DNA from 3 places in the Lutispora sp. QWL-02 genome. Region 2 is predicted to be linked to each of the others. Evidence: riboswitches for the same ligand, from Rfam matches in the RefSeq annotation. Region 2 holds a riboswitch; each other region holds the start of a gene.
What was found. Region 2 has a riboswitch for molybdenum cofactor ahead of AC4HCY_RS03340 (4Fe-4S dicluster domain-containing protein). Riboswitches for the same ligand answer to the same signal wherever they lie in the genome.
Positions count from the first base shown of each region.

Region 1: another riboswitch for molybdenum cofactor. It lies ahead of AC4HCY_RS18695 (ABC transporter permease); the one in region 2 lies ahead of AC4HCY_RS03340 (4Fe-4S dicluster domain-containing protein).
Region 3: another riboswitch for molybdenum cofactor. It lies ahead of AC4HCY_RS03960 (ligand-binding sensor domain-containing protein); the one in region 2 lies ahead of AC4HCY_RS03340 (4Fe-4S dicluster domain-containing protein).

Region 1 covers NZ_CM177762.1:3,921,232-3,929,134, reverse strand. The annotation lists gene AC4HCY_RS18715 (glycine betaine ABC transporter substrate-binding protein) at 1-928, shown strand, start outside; gene AC4HCY_RS18710 (ABC transporter permease) at 954-1,817, shown strand; gene AC4HCY_RS18705 (quaternary amine ABC transporter ATP-binding protein) at 1,838-2,995, shown strand; gene AC4HCY_RS18700 (formate/nitrite transporter family protein) at 3,410-4,222, shown strand; molybdenum cofactor riboswitch at 4,260-4,379, shown strand; gene AC4HCY_RS18695 (ABC transporter permease) at 4,494-5,189, shown strand; gene AC4HCY_RS18690 (ABC transporter ATP-binding protein) at 5,191-5,925, shown strand; gene AC4HCY_RS18685 (substrate-binding domain-containing protein) at 5,939-7,060, shown strand; gene AC4HCY_RS18680 (molybdopterin molybdotransferase MoeA) at 7,245-7,903, shown strand, end outside.
Region 2 covers NZ_CM177762.1:758,853-766,755, forward strand. The annotation lists gene AC4HCY_RS03335 (aldehyde ferredoxin oxidoreductase family protein) at 1-1,596, opposite strand, end outside; gene AC4HCY_RS03340 (4Fe-4S dicluster domain-containing protein) at 1,596-2,075, opposite strand; molybdenum cofactor riboswitch at 2,153-2,263, opposite strand; gene AC4HCY_RS03345 (hypothetical protein) at 2,837-3,052, opposite strand; gene AC4HCY_RS03350 (hypothetical protein) at 3,217-3,471, opposite strand; gene AC4HCY_RS03355 (CPBP family intramembrane glutamic endopeptidase) at 3,738-4,400, shown strand; gene AC4HCY_RS03360 (AAA family ATPase) at 4,466-4,972, shown strand; gene AC4HCY_RS03365 (nucleotidyltransferase domain-containing protein) at 5,435-6,517, shown strand; gene AC4HCY_RS03370 (fosfomycin resistance glutathione transferase) at 6,832-7,239, shown strand; gene AC4HCY_RS03375 (DUF2785 domain-containing protein) at 7,695-7,903, shown strand, end outside.
Region 3 covers NZ_CM177762.1:877,504-885,406, forward strand. The annotation lists gene AC4HCY_RS03955 (molybdopterin-dependent oxidoreductase) at 1-694, opposite strand, end outside; gene AC4HCY_RS03960 (ligand-binding sensor domain-containing protein) at 751-5,823, opposite strand; molybdenum cofactor riboswitch at 5,916-6,039, opposite strand; gene AC4HCY_RS03965 (MATE family efflux transporter) at 6,108-7,451, opposite strand; gene AC4HCY_RS03970 (helix-turn-helix domain-containing protein) at 7,609-7,903, opposite strand, start outside.

The sequences.
Region 1 (7,903 bases), 1.3 Mb from region 2:
CAAGGAGGTTGAAAAGATAACCATAACAGCAACAAACAACGGTTGGGACAGTCAGATGCTGCATAATGAGATAGCAAAGCTGATTGTTGAAAACGCATATGACAACTACGATTTTGAGGTTTCCACAGGCTCGTCTACTATGAACTGGCAGGCAATGATCGCCGGTGATGTGGACCTGGACATCGAGAGTTGGACAGATAATGTGGCAACCTATCCAGATGATGTGGCAAAAGGCGATATTGTTGATGTGGGAGTATTGGTTCCTGATAGTGCTCAGGGCTTATATGTTCCACGTTATGTAATTGAAGGAGATGAAAAGCGCGGAATAAAAGCTGTTGCTCCGGATTTGAAAACAGTTGAAGATCTGAAAAAATATGCAAAGCTTTTTCCGGATGATGAGAATCCAAACAAAGGAAGGGTCTATGGTTCAATTCCTGGGTGGATGGCAGATGAAATACTATATAAAAAGTATGAAGCCTATGGTCTTGATGAGATGTACAACTATACACGACTTGGCAGTGAAGCAACTCTATTTGCATCGCTTGCATCTGCATATAATCTGGGAGAACCTTGGGTAGGTTATTGCTATGAGCCTACATGGATCAGCGGAAAGCTGGATTTAGTGCTTCTTGAGGACACACCCTATGATCCTGAGCTTTACTTGGGGGGTAAATGCAGCTTCCCCAAACAGGAGCTTAAGATCGTGAGCAGCAGTAAATTTGCAGAAAAGGCTCCTGATTTACTGGAATTTTTCCAGAAGTACAAAACAGGCAGTCAGCTTATAAGCAATGCTTTGGCACATTTGGATGAGACGGGGAAAACTCATGAGGAGACAGCTAAATGGTTTCTTAAGGAGTATGATTACCTGCTGGATGAATGGCTGCCCGCCGAGAGAGCTCAGAAAGTAAGGGATGCTTTGAATTCATAAAGACATTTAGAAGGGGGACAAGTATTTGAATGAATATCTAATAAAATTTCCCGAGAGATGGCAGTTTAATGTCGGCGATAGCATTGATATATGGATTAAATCCTTCAGCCGAGAGCATAGAGAGTTTTTTACCGCGATAAAATCCGCTGTAATAGGTTCGATTAAGGGGATAAATTGGTTACTCACCATCATGCCTTGGTGGATGCTGATTTTAATTATTATGATACTTGGCTGGAAAATAAGCGGGAAGAAGCGTATAGGTGTGCTTTACGGAGCGATGTTGTTTTTCGTAGGCGCTTGCGGATTTTGGGATCATATGCTGGAAACCCTCAGCATTGTTATAGCTTCTGTCATTCTTTCCTTAGTGCTGGGATTCCCTTTGGGCATCTTGATTGCAATGAACAAAAGGGCAGAAGGAATCATACGTCCCATTTTGGATTTAATGCAGACTATGCCGACTTTTGTTTATCTTGTGCCTGCTGTTATCTTGTTCAGTACAGGAAAGACTCCTGCGTTGATGGCAACCACCATCTATTCAATTGTACCTATGATTCGCATGACTAGCCATGGAATTACTCACGTAGATAAAGAAGTGGTCGAGGCAGCCCAGGCTTTTGGCTCAACTGCTATGCAGGTCTTGATTAAGGTACAGATACCTCAAGCAATGTCAACTATAATGACCGGTTTAAATCAAACAATTATGATGGCTATGTCAATGGTGGTGACCTGTGCATTAATCGGCGCAAACGGACTCGGTATGGAAATACTCTTAGCCACAAACCGTACAGAGATGGGTAAGGCTTTGATGCCTGGCATTTGTATTGTTGTTGTGGCTATTATACTTGACCGCCTCACTCAAGGACTTGTCAAGAACAAGGAGGTGCAATAGAAGTGGATAATCACATCATAATGAGGGTCCGAAACGTATCAAAGCTATATGGAATAAATAAAGCTGAAGCCATAAAGCTCATAAAGGAAGGTACAGACAAGGAAACGGTGCATAGAAAAACCGGAGTTACTGTTGCTCTTTGGGATGTATCCTTTGAGGTAAAAAAAGGAGAAGTTTTTGTCATAATAGGACTGTCAGGCTCAGGAAAGTCCACAATTGTACGCTGCTTGAACAGGCTGAACAAGCCCAGCTCAGGAAGAATATTTTACGAAGGCAGTGAAATTGATAAATTCAGCAAAAAGGAGCTTTTAGACTATCGGCGCAATAAGATTTCAATGGTATTCCAAAATTTTGGTCTTATGAGTCACAGAACAGTCCTTGAAAATGTGGCCTATGGTCTTGAAGTAAAGAATATACCAAAAGAGGATCGTAAGAAGAAAGCAATGGAGATGATTTCCATGGTTGGACTGGAAGGCTGGGAAAATCAACATATTAACAGTCTTTCTGGAGGGATGAAGCAGAGAGTGGGGCTTGCCAGAGCCCTTGCAAATGATCCCGAGGTGCTATTGATGGATGAGCCGTTCTCAGCGCTGGACCCATTGGTGAGACGGGATATGCAGTTCGAACTTCTTTCAATCCAAAGAAAGCTTCAGAAAACAGTAATATTTATTACCCATGATATAAATGAGGCTTTCAAATTAGGAGATACTGTTGCTATAATGCGTGACGGCAGAATTATTCAGATAGACACACCGCAGAATATGTCTGCTAAACCGGCAGATGATTATGTTTCTAAATTTATCGGCAGTGCAGATAAAGCAAAGGTGCTGAGCGTCAAGAATGTCATGGTTACACCCACATGCCTGGTGAGGCCCAAGGATGCTCCCATCCAAGCCATAAGAGAGATGAGAGCCAATAGTGTCTCTACGGCATATGTGGCAGACGATGAAATGAAATTCATAGGCGTCATAACTATCAATGATGCGGTTCGTGCAAATAAAGAGGGATTGGCTTTGTCCTCCATGATAACCAGCGATGTATATACTGTAAATGAAGAAAAGCTTATCGAAGATGTATTGCATTTGGCCGCCAAATCTAAATATCCCATAGCAGTGCTTGATGAGGGGAAAAAACTAAAGGGAATTATCAGCAAGGCAGCAGTATTGTCTTCGCTATAAAGCATTAAAAGGCTTTATATGAAGCAAACGCATATGTTAGCTAAATAGGAAAACAGGTTCAGAAGGATATTCTTTTGGGCCTGTCTTTTTATAATGCATAGGGAATTATAAATTTCCTTAGTCTGCACTTTTCGTTAAAAGCCTTTGTTCTATATAGTTGGAATTTAGCAAGTATGGATGAAGTCTCGTTTAATTTTATTGCATTGTAATAAGGATTTGCGTAATGTAAAATATGCTTAGAACAAAAATAATTTTGGGAAAAAGAGATATTAAGCAGGGAAGGAAATGTTAAAAAATATCATAGCCCATAAATCAATTATTAAAAATCTCTACCGCTCATAGACGCATTGTGAGGAAAATGTTAAAATTAACCTGAGGGAGATAATGTATATTATAATAGAAAGGAACATCTTGATGGAAAAGAGATTGCTTACTCCAAAAGAGATTGCTCAGGCTACTATTGATGCCGGTGCCGGCAAAGCGAAGCTTTCGGTGATTCATATGATTATTTTGGGTATTTTTGCAGGAGCCTTTATAGGCTTTGGCGCTCAAGGAGCAATTATTATCGGGCAGACTTATGCAAGTATTGATCTGGGCATGTCTAAATTTATTTTTGCCGCGGCCTTCCCGGTAGGATTGATGCTTGTTGTTATTTGCGGCGGAGAGCTTTTCACCGGGAATAATTTGATGGTATTGGGCTGCTTGAATTGCAATTATAAAGTCAGAGACCTTCTTAGAAATTGGGCAGTAGTTTATTTCTCAAATTTTGCGGGCTCCGTCATATTGGCCTTACTGGTGGCCAACAGCGATCTCATGACGGGAGCAGCAGCAGAAAAGGCGATAGCAATAGCAAATGCCAAGGTTGCCATACCCTTTGGAGCCGCTGTTATAAGAGGCATTTTGTGCAATATCCTTGTCGTACTGGCTGTCTGGATGGCCACAGGATCGAGAGATATTATAAGCAAAATATTTTCCTGCTGGTTTCCCATAATGCTTTTTGTGCTCTGCGGTTATGAACATAGTGTGGCAAATATGTATTTTGCGCCTTTGGGAATGTTCATAGGTGCACCAATCACCTGGGGCCAAATCTGGATGAAGAACTTGATCCCCGTGACCATCGGAAACATTATCGGCGGCGCTGTAATAGTTCCTTTATCCTATTACAACGTATATATAAGGACGGCAAAGGTTTCATCCGATGCTGAAGACGGCCCAGAAAAGGTATAAAAGCTTTGAAAAAGATATAAATATATGATATCTTAAATATAGTAAGATTTTCCGAGTTTAATTTTCTAAAGGACAAGCCCATGAAAATTAAACCGAAGGGCTCCGGCAGAAATGCTGAAGCCTCCCGTATTTGGAAAGGAAAAATCAGATTCTATTATATTAGAATTAGAAGAGCAATCCTTTCGGATTGCTCTTTTTGAGCTTGGTACCAAACATGGTTATATGCAATAATCTTTATTTTTTTTATTAAAACAGGCGAAAGGTGATTTTCATGACATATTTTGCAGAAGCGTTTACTAAAGCTCTCAGCCTTCTTTTCTCCTTCGATAAGGAACTCTACGGCATAATTCTTCTGACGCTCAAAATATCTGCAGTATCCCTGATAATAAGCAGCATAATGGGCATTCCCATTGCTGCAATACTGTATATGAAAAAGTTTCCCGGGCGAGGGATCATACTCAATATAATCAGCACCTTTATGGGCCTTCCCCCTGTGGTGGTAGGCTTATTTGTGTATATCATGCTTTCCAATCAGATGGGGCTGTTCGGCGATCTGAGATTGCTGTTTACACCGGCTGCAATGATAATAGCACAGACAATATTAGCATTGCCTATTGTGACGGGGCTTACCCATACCGCTCTTATGTCTTTGGATGACCTGCTAATAAAAACTTCAATTACAATGGGTGCATCTTCCTTTCAGCTTTTTGCTGTCATCCTGAGAGAAGCCAGATATGGCATCGGCACAGCGGTTATAACCGCTTTTGGAAGGCTCATGGCTGAGGTCGGTGCAGTTATGATGGTAGGAGGCAATGTGAGATATCAGACCAGAGTGATGACCACTGCTATAGCATTGCAAAAAGGCATGGGAGAATTCCAGACAGCTCTCGCATTGGGAATCATACTTCTGCTTCTTTCCTTTATCATAAATTTTTTCCTTCAGTTTCTGAAAGGAAGGAGGGTCTGATTTGGAAGACTATATATTTAAGGCAGAGAATCTAAAAAAAGAATATTTGGGCAGAACTGTATTAGATATTGAAGAGATGAAAATACAAAAGGAAAAGATTACTGCAGTCATAGGTCCAAGCGGAGCGGGCAAGAGCACTCTTTTACACCTGCTCAATGTAATAGAAGCACCTTCCTCAGGCAGTATATGGTTTGAAGGCACTAAACTGGGAGAAAAAGCTTTGACCTTAAGCATCAGGAGAAACATGGTCATGGTATTTCAGAAGCCTTTGGTGTTTACCACCACGGTATATGAGAACCTGGCTTATGGCTTAAAGCTTAGAAAAATGAAAAAAGAAGAAATCGGTCAGAAAGTCGAAGAAGTGCTGGGGATAATCGGGCTGAAGGACAAGAGGAATCAAAATGCCGCCACTTTATCAGGGGGAGAGGCTCAAAGAGTGGCAATCGGCAGAGCTATGGTAGTGAGACCTAAGGCGCTTCTTTTAGACGAGCCTACAGCCAATCTGGACCCTGCAAATATATCTATCATTGAGGATCTGATCAAGTTTGGCAAAGCTAATTATGGCCTTTCCGTCATTATAGTCACTCATAACATGTTTCAGGCGAAGAGGCTCTCAGACAATACTATTTTTATGCTCAACGGCAAGATCGTAGATTATGATACTACGGAGAATCTGTTTAATTGCCCCAAAAATGAGATCACAGGGGCTTTTATAAATGGTAAAATGATTTATTAAAGGAGAGGGAATAATGAGAAAGAACTCAAAAATTTTTGCAACCATTCTGGTTTTGGTATTTGCTTTCAGCGTAATGCTTGGGGCAGCAACTGCCGCGTATGCGGACAATGCTCCGCTCGCAGGACTGGCCAGGACTACAGTCAATGCATATTTCAGAAAAGGACCCGGGGTTGATCAGGATATTTTAGATGTAATTAAAAAAGGAACTGAAGTAGTTGTCTTAGGCAAGGTGGGCAATTGGTACAAAATTAGCCATCCTGACAAAAGGGTGGGCTATGTCACCGGCAAATATCTGGAGGGTTTTGATAAAGGAATAGATAAGTTAGTGGAAGAAAAAATAAAGCTGGAGGAACAGCTCAAATCGTTAGAGACCAAAATCGATCTTTCCAAGCTGGAGAAGAATATAGTATTGGCGACTACAACCAGTACTCAGGACACAGGACTTTTGGATACATTAGTCCCTGCCTTCAGTAAGAAGTATGGCGTCAATGTGAAGGTTATCGCAGTGGGCACCGGTGAAGCTATAGAGATGGGCAAAAGAGGAGATGCGGATGTAATCCTTGTTCATTCCAGAAAATCAGAAGATGCCTTCGTAGCAGAGGGCTTTGGAGTGAACAGAAGAGATGTAATGTATAACTTCTTCTTGTTGGTCGGCCCCAAGGATGATCCGGCTAAAGTATCGGAAGCAAAGGATGCAGTGTCAGCCATGAAAGCGATTGCTGACAATGGATCGACCTTTATATCCAGAGGTGATGAATCGGGAACCCATAAGAAGGAAAAGGATTTATGGAAGCTGGCGAATATTGACCCAAAAGCCCAGAAATGGTACATGGAGGTTGGGCAAGGGATGGGAGCCACTTTGACCATGGCAAATGAGCAGGGAGCTTATACATTGGTTGACAGCGGTACCTGGTATGCTTATCAGGATAAAGTGAATATGAAGATAGTGCTTCAAGGGGACAAAGCATTGTTCAACCCCTACGGAGTAATTGCAATAAATCCCGCTAAATATCCTAATATAGGCTATAACTCAGCGATGGCTTTTGTCGAGTTTATAACCTCCCAGGAAGGTCAGACCATCATTAAAGAATACAAAAAGAACGGTTATCAGCTCTTTGTACCCGATGCGAAATAGTGTGCCGGATCATATGCGAAGCATAAAAAATGCTTCGCATTTTCTATCACTGACTATGGAATTATATGCAGACATGTGCTATTTTAAACTAGGGATGTGAATACATAGGGAATATGACCCTATAGGAATACCCAAAATCCTGAGCTCTGAGCTCTGAAACTTGGACTCTATTTAAGGAGGCGAAATGATGAAGCTTTTGAATGTAGATACATCTGATAAGGTTAGAAAAAAGATTGATGAGTCATTTACTGATAACTATGATAAATCGGAACAAGTTCCCACTGAACAAAGCCTGGGGAGGATAGCATTCGAAGATGTGCTGTCTCCCATCGAACTGCCTCAGTTTTCCAGATCTGTAGTGGACGGCTATGCGGTGTTATCAAGAGACACCTATGGAGCAGGCGAGAGCATGCCGGTTTTTCTGGAGGTCTCGGGTCATGTGGAGATGGGTAAGGCTGCTGAAGGCAAGGTTTCAGCGGGCAAGGCCATATATGTGCCTACAGGAGCCATGATACCTGGAGGCGCCGATGCAGTTGTGATGATAGAATACGTGGAGAACCTGGATGAAAGCACCATAGCTGTTTATACGCCGGTGGCTCCGGGTCAGGGCATTATAAAAAAAGGCGATGATGTGAAATCGGGCAGCAAGATTTTATTAAAAGGGGAAAAAATAAGATCCAGGGATATCGGAGTTTTATCAGCCCTGGGCATTGGATATATAAAGGTATTTAAAAAGCTCAAGCTTTCGGTAATATCCACAGGAGATGAAATAGTAGACTCCTTCGGAGAGGTCCGGTACGGTCAGATAAGGGATATCAATACACATCTGATATCTGCTATGGC
Region 2 (7,903 bases):
GTTCCATATTCTTTCACCTATCTGCAATATTTCAGCATCTGAGCATTTCCAGCCCAAAGCTGTTCTAATCATTTCGGCTATCTCGGGAAGCCCTATACCAAAGGTAGTGAAAAGACATATGCCTGCAGAATCAACTACTGCAGTCAAATCCTGGAATGTCTTTAACCATGGAGCCTTATCGGTTGTTACTAAAGGATCAAGCTTAGCTGGTATTCCCAGTACCTCAGGGGATGTAAGATATCCCCTTACATGGCAGCCGCCGCGGTTTGAAGTAGCATATTCAAGGCCCATACCCTGTACTCCTCTGCCGTCATAAGCGGGCATTTCCTGCTTCTTTACGGACATTGAAAGCTCCGGATGACCATAAAGCTCCGCCATTCTATAGGAGCCCATAGCCATTGTATCACCGAAGCCCTCTCTCAAGCCTGTCATTCTGGTAAACTCTACGATTCCTTCATCATCTCCGAAAGGAAGATCTCTACCTAACTCTTCTCTGGTCAATATTCCTTTGTCATACAACTCCATTGCACAGGCTATAGTGGAGCCCATGGTTATGGGGTCAATGCCTAATTCATTGCATATGAAATTTGCCTTGCATATGGCTTCCAGGTTCCTGACACCACAATCTGCTCCGTAAGACCAGCCTGCTTCATACTCAGGCCCCTCACCAAAGCTTTTAAATTTGCCCTCCGGTATCCTGGTCACTCTGCCGCATCCCATATTGCAGCCGAAGCAGCCTTTATTTCTCACCAAATATTTTTCCGTCAAAGTCTCCCCTGCTGTCTCATCAGCATGCTCAAATATGCCGCCGTCTCTCCAGTTTCTAGTGGGAAGGGCACCGGATTGATTCAAAATATTGACAAGGACTTCAGTGCCATAGGCGGCTAAGCCTGCACCCGTAACGGGATGATCCTTCAGCATCGTTCTGCCTTTCTTGCATATATCAAGAAATTCCTTGGGTTTTGCAACCTCTACAGATTTTGAGCCCTTTACTGCTACAGCCTTAAGATTTTTTGAGCCCATTACGGCACCAAGGCCTGATCTGCCTGCAGCTCTATTTTTGTCATTCATGACCGTTGCGAATAGTACCAGCTTTTCTCCCCCGGGGCCTATACAGGCCACTCTTGCATCTTCGCCTGCTTCGCCGAGCAGCATGTCGGTAGTCTCAAACACGGTTTTGCCCCAAAGATGCTCAGCATTTCTTAATTCCACCTCATCATCATTTATGTATAGATAAACGGGCTTTTCTGATTTTCCTTCAAATATGATTCCGTCATAACCGGCATACTTCAGCTCGGGTCCGAAATGGCCTCCGGAATTGGAAGCTCCTATGGTGCCTGTCAGGGGAGCCTTGGCAACTACTTCATATCTGCCTGCAGAAGTAGCTAAGGTACCCGTCAGGGGGCCGGTCATGAATATGAGCTTGTTATCGGGGCTGAAAGGTTCAACCTTTGGATCAACTTCATTCATGAAATATTTTGTGCCTAAGCCTCTGGCACCAAGGTATTTCCTGGCATCCTCAGGATTAATGCCTTCTCTTTTAATGGTCTTGTCGGTCAAATTCACTCTGAGAAGTTTGCCTGTAAATCCAAACATTATTCATACACCTCCCCAAACAAATCCTTGAATCTTTCGCCGATCTTCCTCTTTTTATTAAGGTTTGCAGGTGTAGCTTCTTTGTACTGAATTGCTCCTGAGGGACAAAGCTCCGCACACTGCGGATTCCCTCCGCACAAGTCGCATTTGATCATTTTTTTCTCTTTCGGGCTATAGGTGATATTGCCCAATGGACATGCGCTTATGCACATCTTGCAGCCGATGCATTTTTGAACGTCGATTATGACTGCATCATTTTCCGCTTTTACGATTGCTCCTACAGGACAAACCTTCATGCAGGAAGGGTCTTCGCACTGCATGCACATGATGGGCACTGCTATTGCAGCCTCATCATAAGCCAGCACGGATACTGCAGCTTGCTTCGGATTAAACTCCTCCATCCTGTTGAAGGAGCAGATCAGCTCGCAGGTTCTGCAGCCGATGCACTTTTCCGGAGAAATCATTAATACTTTGCTCAATCCTTTACTGGACGCCGCATGGACGCCAGCTCCACCTCCTTTATTTAATTAAAAAAGCCCATCTGTTTTTGCACAAACTGCAACACAGATGGACTCCTTTGCACAACGGCAGGTATGGGCATTTCTACCCATGCCCTATCGTTCCAAAAACCTTAACCGGTCATATGGAATCGGAGTCGATATGAAATTTATAAGATATACATTTAATTTACTTATTCTACATGTATTAAACAACTCCTTCTAATATGACGAAAAACACAAAATATTTGCACAATTTATTTTAGAGGTTTTATATGGAGAACATATGGCTATGAAATAGTCGCAAAATTAGTAATTATATGTAGAAAAAGCCAAATCATTATGGTAATGTTTAGGTAGATGGACATGAGATTGGAAAAGATATCTGAAATATGACGAGATGTCGGGCATTCATGCCCAGGTTTGTTAGGGCAATTTTATTAGGTAGTTTATAGTACTGCGTAATTGTAAGAAATTGTTCAATGGAGATCCATGAGAGTTGAATCGAAGATTATACAAGGGAGAAATAGGTAGGTAATTAACAGTTAAGATAGTCCAGAGATGTGATGTCAAGTAGTGAAAATAAGAAATAATGAGATAATCTCATTACTCTAATAAAAGCAAAAGACACCTACCCAAGCCCTGCCTACTATGTTTTTTAAAACAGGGCAAAGCTTTGATCTGTGCATCCAGCGCTCTTATGAAGCTTATGGATATAGATAGCACCTGGTTGACAGAGTCATTTACTGTCTTGGGCAGACGGTAGGAACCTCTGGCAGCTGCCTGAATGAATTTAGCAACTTCATCAGGATTAGGAAAGCGATTTTTTCCTTTTTTTTAATGAAGTCAGTTAGTTCATCTAAATCCATGTAGGCCAGCTCGTCTGCGGAATCAAACTCTTCGTAGACAGCTAATGCAGTGGTGCTGAAAGTATCTGAGAATACTTTCTCCTGTGCCAAAGAAGAATACTTCATAAATAAATAGTTGAGGAAACGCTTTTTATCCTTGGTTTAGCTCTGAACAGCGAAGAAACGAGCACGTGTAAGGCTCTGCAAAACCTTGTAACGGTAATCGTCTGTATATACCTCATTGTTGATTCTTCCAAAGCGCAGGGCATCTGCAATTATGTAAGCATCCATAAACTTTTTAACCTGCTTGGGATTGAGTGAATCTTTTTATTGTATGGAGCAAGATTACCATTTTCCCTTAAGAAACAAACGAGGCTGTCACCATAGACGGAAGTAGCTTCTAATCCAATGATAAGATCTGTAAGGGATTCAGAAGTAATTGCAGAAACAATCCTATTGGATAATAATCTAGCGCCATCTAGACTATTTGAAACAGGAAAGCAGCTATGTTTTGTTCCATCAGGTTTCATGAAATAGACGACATTGGAACTGCTGCTAATATCAATACCGACGTAAAGTGGGTTCAATGTATCACCTTCTTTTGTTGCGTATTTAGTGTTCAATCGGCTTGATAATATCCATGCAAACGGTCAAGGTTCAACAGGAGGAAAAAGAACTATAACCTGATTGACACTAGGTCAATTATATCATGGGCATTAACAAGCTGATTGATATTGATTTAATCACATAAATTATTAAGATAAAAACGAACTTAATAGAAGAAGGAGGATTAGGGTTGATAAGTTTAGAGAAGAAGCAAACTGTTTTGCTTTCTATTGCTCCGATATTATGTATATCGATGTTGATTTTAATTCCTCTGCTTACCGTTGCAATAGGAAGAACAGCAGGGTATGTAGTAGGATTTTGTATATACTGGTTTATATTTTGCCTGCCTGTATCTGTGTATAACTCTAATGGATTAAGTAGTCTGGGAGGAATTTATACTCAAAAATCAAACATTCCCACTATAATGAGAAAGTTGTATTACTTATTGGCATTCATACCTTGTATTGCCACATTTTTTGTGGTATTTAAGGAATTGGCTTCAACAGCAGGATTACAAGTTTTATTTATTGCTCTATTATTTGCATTAATAAATGGAACTATTGAAGAAATGTTTTGGCGTGGAGCTTTTAATAAAGCTTTTAACAATAACATTATTTTAGCGTATATATATCCATCAATATTTTTTGGCATTTGGCATATATCATTATATTTGGCAAAAGGAATTGTATACGAAGGTGGATTTGTTTCATTAGTTGGCGGTTCTTTTTTCATGGGACTATTATGGGGATGGGTTGCATATAAAACCAATTCTATTAAAATTGTAACGATAGCTCACATAATTACAAATTTTTTTGCTTTTACAGGGCTTATTTTTCAAAACTGGTTCAAATAATTTTAGCTTACATCATTATTAGAATAATGTGAGCAAGCAATTTATATAATGGGAGGTGCGAAAGATTGAAAAACCTTATTCTCATAAATGGCACAATGGGTGTAGGAAAGACTGCAACAAGCAGAGAACTGCAAAACTTATTATCTAAATGTGTTTTTCTTGACGGCGATTGGTGTTGGGATATGTCGCCCTTTATTGTGACGGACGAAACTAAAAAGATGGTAATAGATAATATTACTCATCTATTAAACAATTTTATTTCCTGCTCAGAGTATCAAAATATTATTTTTTGTTGGGTAATGCATGAACAAAGCATTCTTGATGATGTGCTGTCCAGACTAAACAAAGATGATTGTACTGTATATAAGTTCTCTATCGTATGTTCTGAAAAGGCATTGATTGAAAGAATTAAAAAAGATATAGAACAGGGTATTAGGACGGAAGATATTATTGAGATAAGTGTGCCAAGATTAAGCAATTATTTTAGAATGGATAGTGAAAAAATAGATGTAAGCGAGATTTCTGCAAAACAGGCAGCAGAAATAATATATAAGCAGATTCCTAATAGTTAATGAATATGATTTCTGCTTATAGTAAAGCATTTTTTTATTACACTCAGCATAAATCAATTAGGGATGCCTAAGGGTGTGAGCACCACCAAGGGGTATTCCTTGTATGTCCGTCCAGTTCAGCAGCGTTGGAGATACCAGACGTTAGTGCACCAAGCAAAGCTTGGCGGTTCTGATAGAATGAAAGTTTCTATATGGTAAGGGCTAACCACCCACCAATAGCGCGTCTTGCGTCCTGTCTGGCAACTTGTTGTAAACGTAACGGAAGCCAACATGAAAAGGGCGATAAGGAAATAATAAAACGGGCAAAGCCTGATGCAGAAATGAGACCTGCTGAAGAGCCCGGTGCGATAATACCGCATGCCAGGATATGTGAGGGGGTAGCTAGGTAACTGGCTGTTCTACCTTAGCTTGCAAATATGTAGCTTTATTGGGTTATATTAGATATTAAGGAGAGTGCAATGTATGGACGAAATGACAAAGCAAAATTTAATCGAAAAAAATAAAAGAATAATAAATATGGTGATCGAGCGCGTCAAGAAAGATTTCCGGGACGATATTGCAATTATTGGTCTTACTGGTTCTTTTAGTACCGGAGATTTCCATGAAAAAAGTGATCTTGACCTAATCATAATAAACAATACTAAACGTGGATGGGAGATATCTTCTTGCTTCATCCTGGAAGATGTGGGATATGATATCTATTGTACGCCATGGGAAACCAGAATCGAAGCACAATCTAGTCTTAATAGCCCTATGATCTCGTGCTTAGTTGACCTTCAAATCTTGTATTGCGCAAAGTCGGAATATTTGGAAAGGTTTAATGCTTATAAGCAAAGAGCGCTAGATGCTCTTGCCGAGCCAATTGGGAATGAATGCATCGGACGAGCAAAAAAATATATTGATATTGCAAAGCAGGAATATACTAATACTTTGCTATCAGATAATGTAGGAGCTGTAAGGTATGCAGCAAGTGAGATTTTATATAATCTGATAAATGCTCTTGTAAGTTTAAATAATACCTATTTCAAACGAGGAATTAAAAGGTACATGGAGCAATTGGCTTCCTTTCGATATATACCTAATGATTTTGAAAAATTATACATGGCTGTAATTGACGCTAAGACTATTGAAGAAATACGCAATGTATCGTATAAAATGTTAAAAAGTATAGTTGAGTTATATGACAAGATGTATGATAAATTTGTAAAACGGCCTGTGCCTACATACGATAATCTTTGCGGTACTTACGAAGAATTATGGTGTAACTGTCGAAACAAGGTCATTGCAAGCACTGAGTCAAACGATAAATCCTATGCATATCATGCTGCAAGGGGAGCGCAGGAGTATCTAGACGAGATGGCAGAATATATAGGGACAAAAAAGTTTGATTTGATGCAGTATTTTGACCCGGATAATCTTCTATCATTCAAAGAAGCGTTCTTAAGCATAATGGAAGAGTATTTGGAAGAGTATAACAAGGTAGGACGTAAGGTAGAACAATATGATTCTTTCGAACAGCTATATGACAACTATATGCAGGCCTAAAACTTTTATTGCATGATGTAGTCTTAAAAAAGATGAAAAGTAAAGGGTGTGCCTTCTACACGCACTCTGAGTAAGCGGGGTCTCACCCATCCGATAACATGTATATTCCTGCAAGGGTGCGGGGGGAAATGCTCTGGGGTGTGAACGCACTACACCTGCGATACTGAGGAGCATTGCTCTAAGGCTAAGGCATGTCGGTTATGCAACGACGGTAAGTGAAAGGCAAAAGAAATTTAGTGAGCACTCGATAACAGTAGTTTCATGAGTAATAGGTTAGCCTATTATCTAAGGAAAGTTAAAGGGAGGAGAGTTAAATGATAAACGGAATCAACCATATAACATTTGCAATTCTGGATTTAGAAAGATCTTTAAATTTCTATGTCAATTTGTTAGGACTTAGATTAATTGCAAAATGGGATAAAGGAGCATATTTATTAGCTGGAAATCAGTGGATTGCTTTAAATGTTGATGAGGTGAGAATTGCAGTGCCAACAGGAGATTATTCACATATTTCATTTAATGTTCCATCTTCTGATTTTCAGAGTTTGAAAGAAAAGCTTGAAGAGGCTGGGGTGAGGTCTTTTAAAGAAAATACATCTGAGGGAGAATCTTTTTATTTTCTTGATCCAGATGGGCACAAACTAGAACTACATTACAATACTTTAGAAGATCGATTGAAATGGGCGAGAGAAAATGATTGGCCGACATTTAAACTTGTATAAGAAGAGTTGAAAAGAATGATTTTAATAGACTAAAGAGTTATCAGGTCGTCACAAACGAGCAAGAATATGTACTTAATGCTAACCAAATTGAGATGCTGAAAACACTGATTTTGGAATCTGATTTTACCAGAAAGTTAGCAACTATGGTAAGATTTGAAGATAAAGATATGTATACAATAATTATAAATGATAATGAGGCTGGTGTCTGGTTAAATATCCATTGTATTGGGAATGAGTGGATTTCAATTGCAAATCAATTTAACGGAAAACATCTAAGAATAAATAACCCAAATTGGAAAAACACTCTTGAAGAAATAATATGTCAACATACATGCCTTAACCAAGCGGAGCCGCTCTAAGGCTCAGGCGTGTTCATCATGCCAGTCCGTTATGTAACATAGGATTGCGGTTTATGATTTTTTATTAAGAAGTGTTTGACTAAGGGGGTAAATTGGATGGAACAAAGAGAACAATTACTTATCGACCTGCAGAGAATAAAGAAGAATCAATATAAACTCAATAAAGGAGAAAAAGCAACTGATTATGTGTCTTCCATGCTTAACAATATCGGAGATCCAGATCCTGAATTACGTGATTTTCTAATATACAGGACTTTTTATCAATGGATTAGAGTAATAGATTATTTTAATGAAGAAGAGCTACG
Region 3 (7,903 bases), 120 kb from region 2:
TTACCCATTTAACCTTATTCATGTCGTCAGGTTCTTCTTGACCTATTACAAGGCGGAAGGGTGGACCTTTCTCAGCATCATAATCCTTACCATCTTCATGCCATGCGATTATAACAGGATATTTCTTGCTTGGATCCTGTTCATCAATATAGTCCTCCCTTAAAGCTTGGTCAATAGTCAGCTCTTGGGTATAACCGTCTGTTGCAACGAATTTTATATTTTTAGCGTTATCTTTTAATTCGGCTTTATCTAAAATAGCCTTTATTTTTATACCTTTAAAATGAAAATACTTTTTTGTTCCATAGCTATTGAGAGAAAAGAAGTCATCCTCAAAACAAGCGTCATTCATGGCTTTCATTTCATCCAGAGAAAGCAGAATAGATTTTTCTATGCCTGTACCTTCGATCTGAAAGCAGGCTTTATCATCCGATTTAGAAGATTCCTTTTTTTGCGGCTCTGCCGGAGTTTCTGCAGGTGCTGCTTTAAGGGCATCTTCTGAAGGCTGCTCCTGGGGGGCTGCTTCTTCGGCTTTCTTTTGTATTTCCACGGGCTGCTCCTTGGCTTTCGTTTCATCAGCGGCTTCTGCCAAATCCGCAGCCGGAGCGGAAGGGACTTTTGCCTGGCATGCAGTCAATAGGGATAAGGATAGCAAAAGGAACAATAAAATTGAAAATACGTTATTCCTGATTTTCATAGTTTACCTCCGCAGTAAAATCAGGAGCAAGCAGTGTGCCTGCCTGCTCCTGATACTTATTTTTTCATGAATATATTATCCGTCAAAGCATGGACTACGCCGCCATTGCTTCCTGCCCACAGAGTACCTTCTGTTACGGCTATGGAGAATATCGAGTCTAAGCTGCTGATGTCCTGCCAATCTCCGTTGGTTCTGTTAAATTTCTTGCTCACTGTTTTTGGCTTCTTGCAGAAGAATATTCCTTTGGAGCTGGTTCCGATCCACAAACTGCCTTTGTAATCCACAGCAATAGTTCGTATTTCCGCGTTATCCTTCAATTCCCCGGGGAGCAGCTCCTGTCCTGTATATTGGGCTTCAATCTCTCCCTTAGGGTTTACATAATTAATCCTGCCTCCTGCATTTTCCATGGTAGAGTAAGAACCGGACTTTACTATCCATGCTCCGCCCTGGGGGTCTATGGAAATGCTTCTCACCCATTGGTCGGCAAAATTAGTATTTTTGGTGTCTGTATATGCCTTTATAGCTCCTTCCTTGGTCATATATGCATATCCGCCGCTGTATATATTCTTTTCTGCATCTGCTGTATCAGGGTAGCATCCTATCCAGATGCCGCCTTTAGCATCCGCCGTCAGTGCGCAGATTGATTGGGCGGGCAGGCCGTTTTCCTTGGTCCAGCTCTTCCAGCTGTTATTTGCAGGGTCAAAGCAGACCAAGCCTGAAGCGGTGGCGAACCACACTTTGCCGCTTCTGTCTATTTCCACGCTCTGCACAAAATCCGATATGAGATTGCCCTTGGTGCTTTCCTTTGTATAATGGGCCACTTTTCCGTCTTTGAGATAAGCGGCCCCTTTTTGATTTTGAGGCTCCATGCCTCCGAGGGTAAACCATACGCCGCCTGCTTTATCTATGGCTATATCGTTTACATAGCTTCCCGGCAAGGTCAGGGCATTTATCTTTCCTGCTGCATCCAGATAAGCCGCTCCGCCTCCATAGGTGCCTATCCAAAGGCCGCCTTTATCATCGGGGACGACGGTCCTCACTCCTGCCACAGGTAATCCGCCCTTATCCCCGCCCAGATAGGAGGTAAATACTTTTTCAGCAGGCTTCGATGAAGGGGCATGATCGGTGTTTCCGTCTACTACTACCTTGACTACATTCTTCAGGCATGCTCCCTGATTCAAGTGAGTGATCATCCTTATGGGTCCGCCTTCATTGCCGCTTGTGTATCCGTCGCTGTTGGTATCTGTAACCAGCGGATTTCCGTCTGCAGCATAGGAAAGCATGATTATCTTTCTGTCCAGGCCGTCTGCGATTCCTTTTTCCAGGGCATCCTTTCCGAATACAGACAGGACATCCCGTGAGAATCCATCCGATGCGATAACTTTCACAGAGGTGATGTCTGTTCCGGGCTTGAGCTCTGCCTTTTGAGTGATGAGCTTCCACAGGTCAAGGCCTTCATGCTGATGCTCCCCGATATAGGTATAGGAATCTCTCAGTATTATGTCATCCATGGCTTCAAGCTCGCGGAGAGTATATTTATTCTGGTTTGCCAAAGCAGTCCCGGTAAGCTCCAGATAGCTTTTGTCCAGATACTGGCTGTAGGCAGGGCTCATGTCATGTTTCCAGCTGGTGGCTTCAGAAGCTTTGACGGATATCCTCACAACATTTTTTAGTATATTGGAGGAATTGATGTCTTCTGCGGACTTCTGGCCTACCATTAGGCAAAGAGGGCCTCCCGAATTGTTATAGTTGGGATCATAACCCTTAGAGTCCTTATCCGGTACAAGAGGCTTGCCGTTCTCGGGATTGCTGTGAGTTATTGGGCTTGAGCCATAGGCCAATATCATCTTCAAATCCGCTGCTTTGGTTGCACCGTTGAGATAATCAGTTTTCATGACCTCCGATAATGAGAAGGTCAGGCTCTTTCCGTCTGCAGCGGTAAAGACTGCTTCGCTGGCATTGGATTGGAGTCCTACATCCGCAGATCGTAAGAAGCTGTAGAGATCTATCCCTCTGTAGCGGATCTGCTGTTCCGAAGCAGTCTTCTTCACGTTATAATCGGCTGTGATTGCGAGGGTCTGCTTGTCTTCTATGTCCGAAACCTTGAAGGTCTTAGGTGAGCTGAGCTTAGTTCCCGGGCCTTCAATAGTTATGGTGCTGTTTTTCAGTTGGTTATAAGGGGATTCTATATGGGCATATTTATCGGGCTGAAGATTTATTGCAATTGAAGCAACCGCATTTATGGATTTTTCCTGGGGCATGATCATCATAAGAGGCCCGCCGTCGTTCTTCACATTGATCTTCTCGCCTGTTCCGTCCGTATAGGAGCTGACATAACCCTTAGAGTCTTTATCCGGTACCATGGGGGTGCCGTTTTTAGCAAAAGCCAGGATGGATTTTTTGCTGTTATAGAATATATCGTCCAGGGATACGGTCAAGGATTCTCCCTTAGAGCCTGTAAGGATCACTGTGCCTTTGATCCCGGGTATCTGAGCCTTCTCCTTCAGGAAATAGCTAAGATCTATACCCTCATACAAATCGATGTAAGCTTTATCGCCTTTTTTGACCTTGTAGAAATCCTTTACTTTAGCCTTAACCTTTTCAGTATTGGAGATATCGGCTCCGTAAATCATGCTTTCTATATCTGCTATTGTGTAGCTTAGATTCTTGAGAGTGCTTCCATCCATGCCTATCACTTTTACATCTATCTTTTGAGAAGCGAGAGATTTATAATTTTCGTCCGGATTCCCGCTGTGGGTGCTGTAGTTGACTTCATTGCCCACGATTATCTTATCCAGCAGCTTGGCCTGCTTTGAGCCGTTGGCATGGTGGTATTCTGTTTTGCCGGATATGATGCGCAAGGGGCCTCCATCATTGCCAAGGCCGCTCTTATAGCCGTCCAGAATATTTTTTATAACATATGGATATCCGTTGACCCCATAGGCTACTAAAACGGGATAACCGGTGGATCTTAAATCATCTTCATCCTTGGAAGCGTATTTTCCGTCGTTCAAATCGGCGGGGTTCTTTTCATAGTATCCGAATAGACCGGGATCTGCTATCTGAGCCAGAGTGAACTTGTCAAAATCCTTATAGCCGTCTGTAGCGGCAAATTGCACCACGGTCTTGGAGCCTTCGCCCTTGGCCATGGCTTCGGGGACTCCGGATTTCTTCAGAAGCTCCCACAGCTTAACCCCTTCATATTCATTGACATACCAGTAGGTTGAGTTGGAGAGGCTGTATTCGGCTCTATAGCCCATGCCGCTTATAGCGGGCTTGCTGTCTTCATACTTGACCATATCTTCTATTTGCTTTACTGTATAGTTTACTTCTCTTCCGATCTTATCTCCCGTAACGGTTATTATGTACTGAGAATTCTCTGCTTTGTCGTAAGGGGCTTTATCATGCTTATAGCCCGGGGAATCATTCTCTGCCACATAGATGTATGCAATGTTTCCGAACTTGGTATAGCTGGGGTTCGGATCAAAGCGGAAGGCTGATTTATCATAAACAAGCTTTATACAGCCATCCTCATTGCCCAAGGACGCATCGGCACCTGCTCCTGCATCATAGACAAATGGCCTCGGATTGGAGCCGTCCCGGTTTGAGGTTCCATAGGATATGATTATGGGCTTGCCCTGTGCTTCAGCCTGGGCAATTTGCTCTAAGGTAAATTCTGCTATGGTCTGTCTCACTCTGTTTTTTAAGAGCACCTTATAGGCGGAATCGGTGAGCTTTATACCGGTTGTGCCGGAGGTCATATTCTTCAATAGGTATTCAAGACGGATTCCTTCATATTTAAGTACAGTCTCTTTTCCGCTTCGAATATCCTTATAATCTCCGCGGAAGGCACCTGCATTTTGGTTCTCCATTTCTCTGATGGAGAGAGGTATGCTGGCCGCAAGGCCGGGACCTTCAAAGGTCAATGTTGCTCCTGTTATTGCATCTATATTGTAAGGTGCATCGCCGGCAACTCCGCCGTTTGTAATGTGCTTGTAAGGACTCTTGGAATAGTCTGTTCCGCCGGACGGAGTGACCTTGATCTCGTTGACCAGCTTTATTAAGGAGCCGTTTTGGCTGTATATCCTGAAATAACCGACTATAGCCGGGTTATCCTTTGCAGTGTCACAGACTGCTTTGGAGTCACCGGAGCCGGTGCCTGCTTCATAGGCCAGTATGTACTGCTTGGAGGAATCTTTTATATCTCCTACGGTAACAGGATCATTTGCATAGCCGTCGGCAGATATAAATTCTACTTTGTCCTTATCGTCATAGCCATTGAGAAGTTCGCTCAAAGGAACTCCCACACAGTAGTCAGCCACCGGGCCTGTTTTTTTAGTATAGGTCCAATTGCCTGCCATTTTAGGCATGAGGAGTATTTCAGCTCTTGTATAATCCTTATTACCTATTTTCAGAACTGCAGGCAGTTCTTCGCCAACAAGTATTTTTTGTATGGTTTTATTAAACAAGGGATTATTTTGTTCTTCCACATGCTGCTGGCCTACCATCAAGAGGGGTGCATCCTTATCAGTCAAAGCTTCTATAGAACTGCTTTGGGGTATTATCTCAGGTTTACCCCTATCGCCGGCTCTTCCGAAGGCCAGTATGGTATCCACGGGGATTTTGCCGTCGGCTTGTCCGCTGCCCAGTTTGGGGAAATAATATCTTTCCATACCGTAGGATGGGGTGGTCAATACCTTGGAAGTGGTAGAATCTCCTTTGTGAGAAGGGTCGAAGGTGACCTTGTAACCATCCTTGGCTGCAAAAGCTATCTTGAATAGATCATATTTGTCTTTGGTGAAGCCTGATTTGCTCAGGAGATCATCGACTTTTACTCCCTTCCCAAGATATATGCTCTTGGTGGGAGTGGTGTTTATTGTGGAGTAAAGATTTGTAACATGCTGCATTGATATGAGTTCGCTTAGAGTATACGATTTTTCATCGGTGAATCCTATACCCTGGCCCGTAACCACAACAATAGGCTGCTCCGTTTTAGGAGTCCATGCTTCTGCGTATACAGAACTTCCTAATACATCCGGAGCTATAAGGCCAAGGGATGAAAATATAAGGGTAAAAGCTGTTAATAGTGCCAGTACCTTCAAGGATTTCTTAGTGTTTGAATAGCTCATAATGCTCTCCTCCTATTTAAAATTTTGACACAGTTTACTCGTAATGGAAATGAGTAATAAAAAAACTTCTTTTATAGCAAAAAGAAGTTTTAAAAAGCCGGTTTATTACTCCTTTTCGCACTGGAAGGCACTGCAGTTTCCTGCAATACCCTTTCGTTTTATGCATCTTGCGCGTATAATTCGTTTAGATGCATAAAATCGGAGTATTTCTGTTTATTGAGCTTATGGAAATTATATCTATATTATAACGTTAAACAGTTGTCAATGCAAGGCTAATCGCCTGTTTAGTATTCCGGCTCTTCCACTATATCAAAAGCGCGCTTTATATAATAGATGCCGGTTAAGCAAGAGATCATGTCCGATATGGGAAAGGACAGCCAGATTCCCGGTAAGCCCATGGATTTGGCCATTATAAACATAAGAGGAATGAACACTACAATTTGCCTGTAAATGGACAAGAGGAAGGAACCCCTGCCTTCCCCCATTGCCTGGTAAAAGTATATTGCAACATAGTATACGCCTACAACGGGGAAAATGGATATTATGGTTCTCAGGATTCTTATGGTATCTATAAGCAGTTCGGAATCAGCCATAAAGAAGCCTATAATATATTGAGGGAAGACCATCATCAACAGCCACACAATAGCTGATGACACGGTCGCATAATCGATTGATTTTTTTACCACATCTTTTACCTTATCATAATTATCAGCTCCGTAATTAAATGCCGCTATGGGCTGCATGGAAGAGCTTATGCCGATCACGGTAATAAACAGGAACATTGAGATCCTTGTGGTAACACCTATTATTATCAATGCCTTATCCCCTCCGTAGGACAGGAGAAGGTTGTTCAATAGCACAGCTACTACTGCGTCGGATATTTCTATCACAAAGGTGGAGAAGCCTATCAAGAGGATCTCTGAAGAAATACCATGATTAAGCCTGAGCTTCCAGCCTAAATTCAAATCCTTTTTCACATAGCTGAATTTGTGCCATGCATATAAGAAGGATATGAACTGAGATAAAACTGTTGAAATTGCTGCTCCTTTCACGCCTAAAGGATAATAGGCCACCAATACATAATCCAGTATTATATTTAAAACAGCTCCTAAGCCTGTGGCCTTAAGGGTTATTCTAGGGTTTCCCAGAGCAGTTATGATATAGCACATCACTATAGCTAAAGATTGAAATACGCCTCCGAATATCACAATGCCTATATAATCCTTGGAATAAGGCAATATGCTTTGGCTTGCACCCAGCCCTATTATTATGGGATCCAAAAAGAAATACAGGAGAGATGTAATTGCAGACATTATCAGTATGGTAAGGACCAGAGAATTTTTTATTACAGCTTTCAGATCATCATAATTTTTTTCTCCCAGATATCTTGATGCCGCGGTATAGGAACCCACGGCTATCAAAAGGCCCAAGGCGGAAATAAGGCGCTGAACAGGGAAGGCTATTGCCAATGCTCCTATGGCTGTGCTTCCCAGATACCGACCTACATATATGGTATCCACCATGTTATATAGCTCTATGACTAATAGAGCTATGATGGTAGGCACTGCAAATTTAATGAGAAGCTTATCTGTGTTTTCTGATTTGAATATATTTCTATTGATTTTCATGTCGATCACAACCTTTCGTAAACGGACAGACATCATCCTCAATAAAAAGTATATACATATTTGTAATTTTTTTCATTCACCAAGGTAACCGTTAAAAGGTATAAGTTTAAGCACCTGAAGTTTTTCGTAAGTCGTCGAATAAATAAAAAGCACCATGTTATAGGTGCTTTTGTACTTTTTGAAGCTGAATCAAGTTGGCTCCATAGCCTTCTAAGGCTGATATTATGTTAAAGACAGGGCTCTTGCCTGCGTTATAGAATTTTACAGAAGGTCCGGATGCAGTGTCAAGCAGCTTTAGTTCTTCACCAGTCAAAGCTTTTGGGGCCCCGATGGAAATCCAATTATCGTAGGTTGATCCGTTTTTTTCATTTATATTGTAAGATATGACCCTGAAATCATCGGGGAGGGAAGATAAGTTGATGGAATACTTTCGCTTCAGCATGGTTCTCATT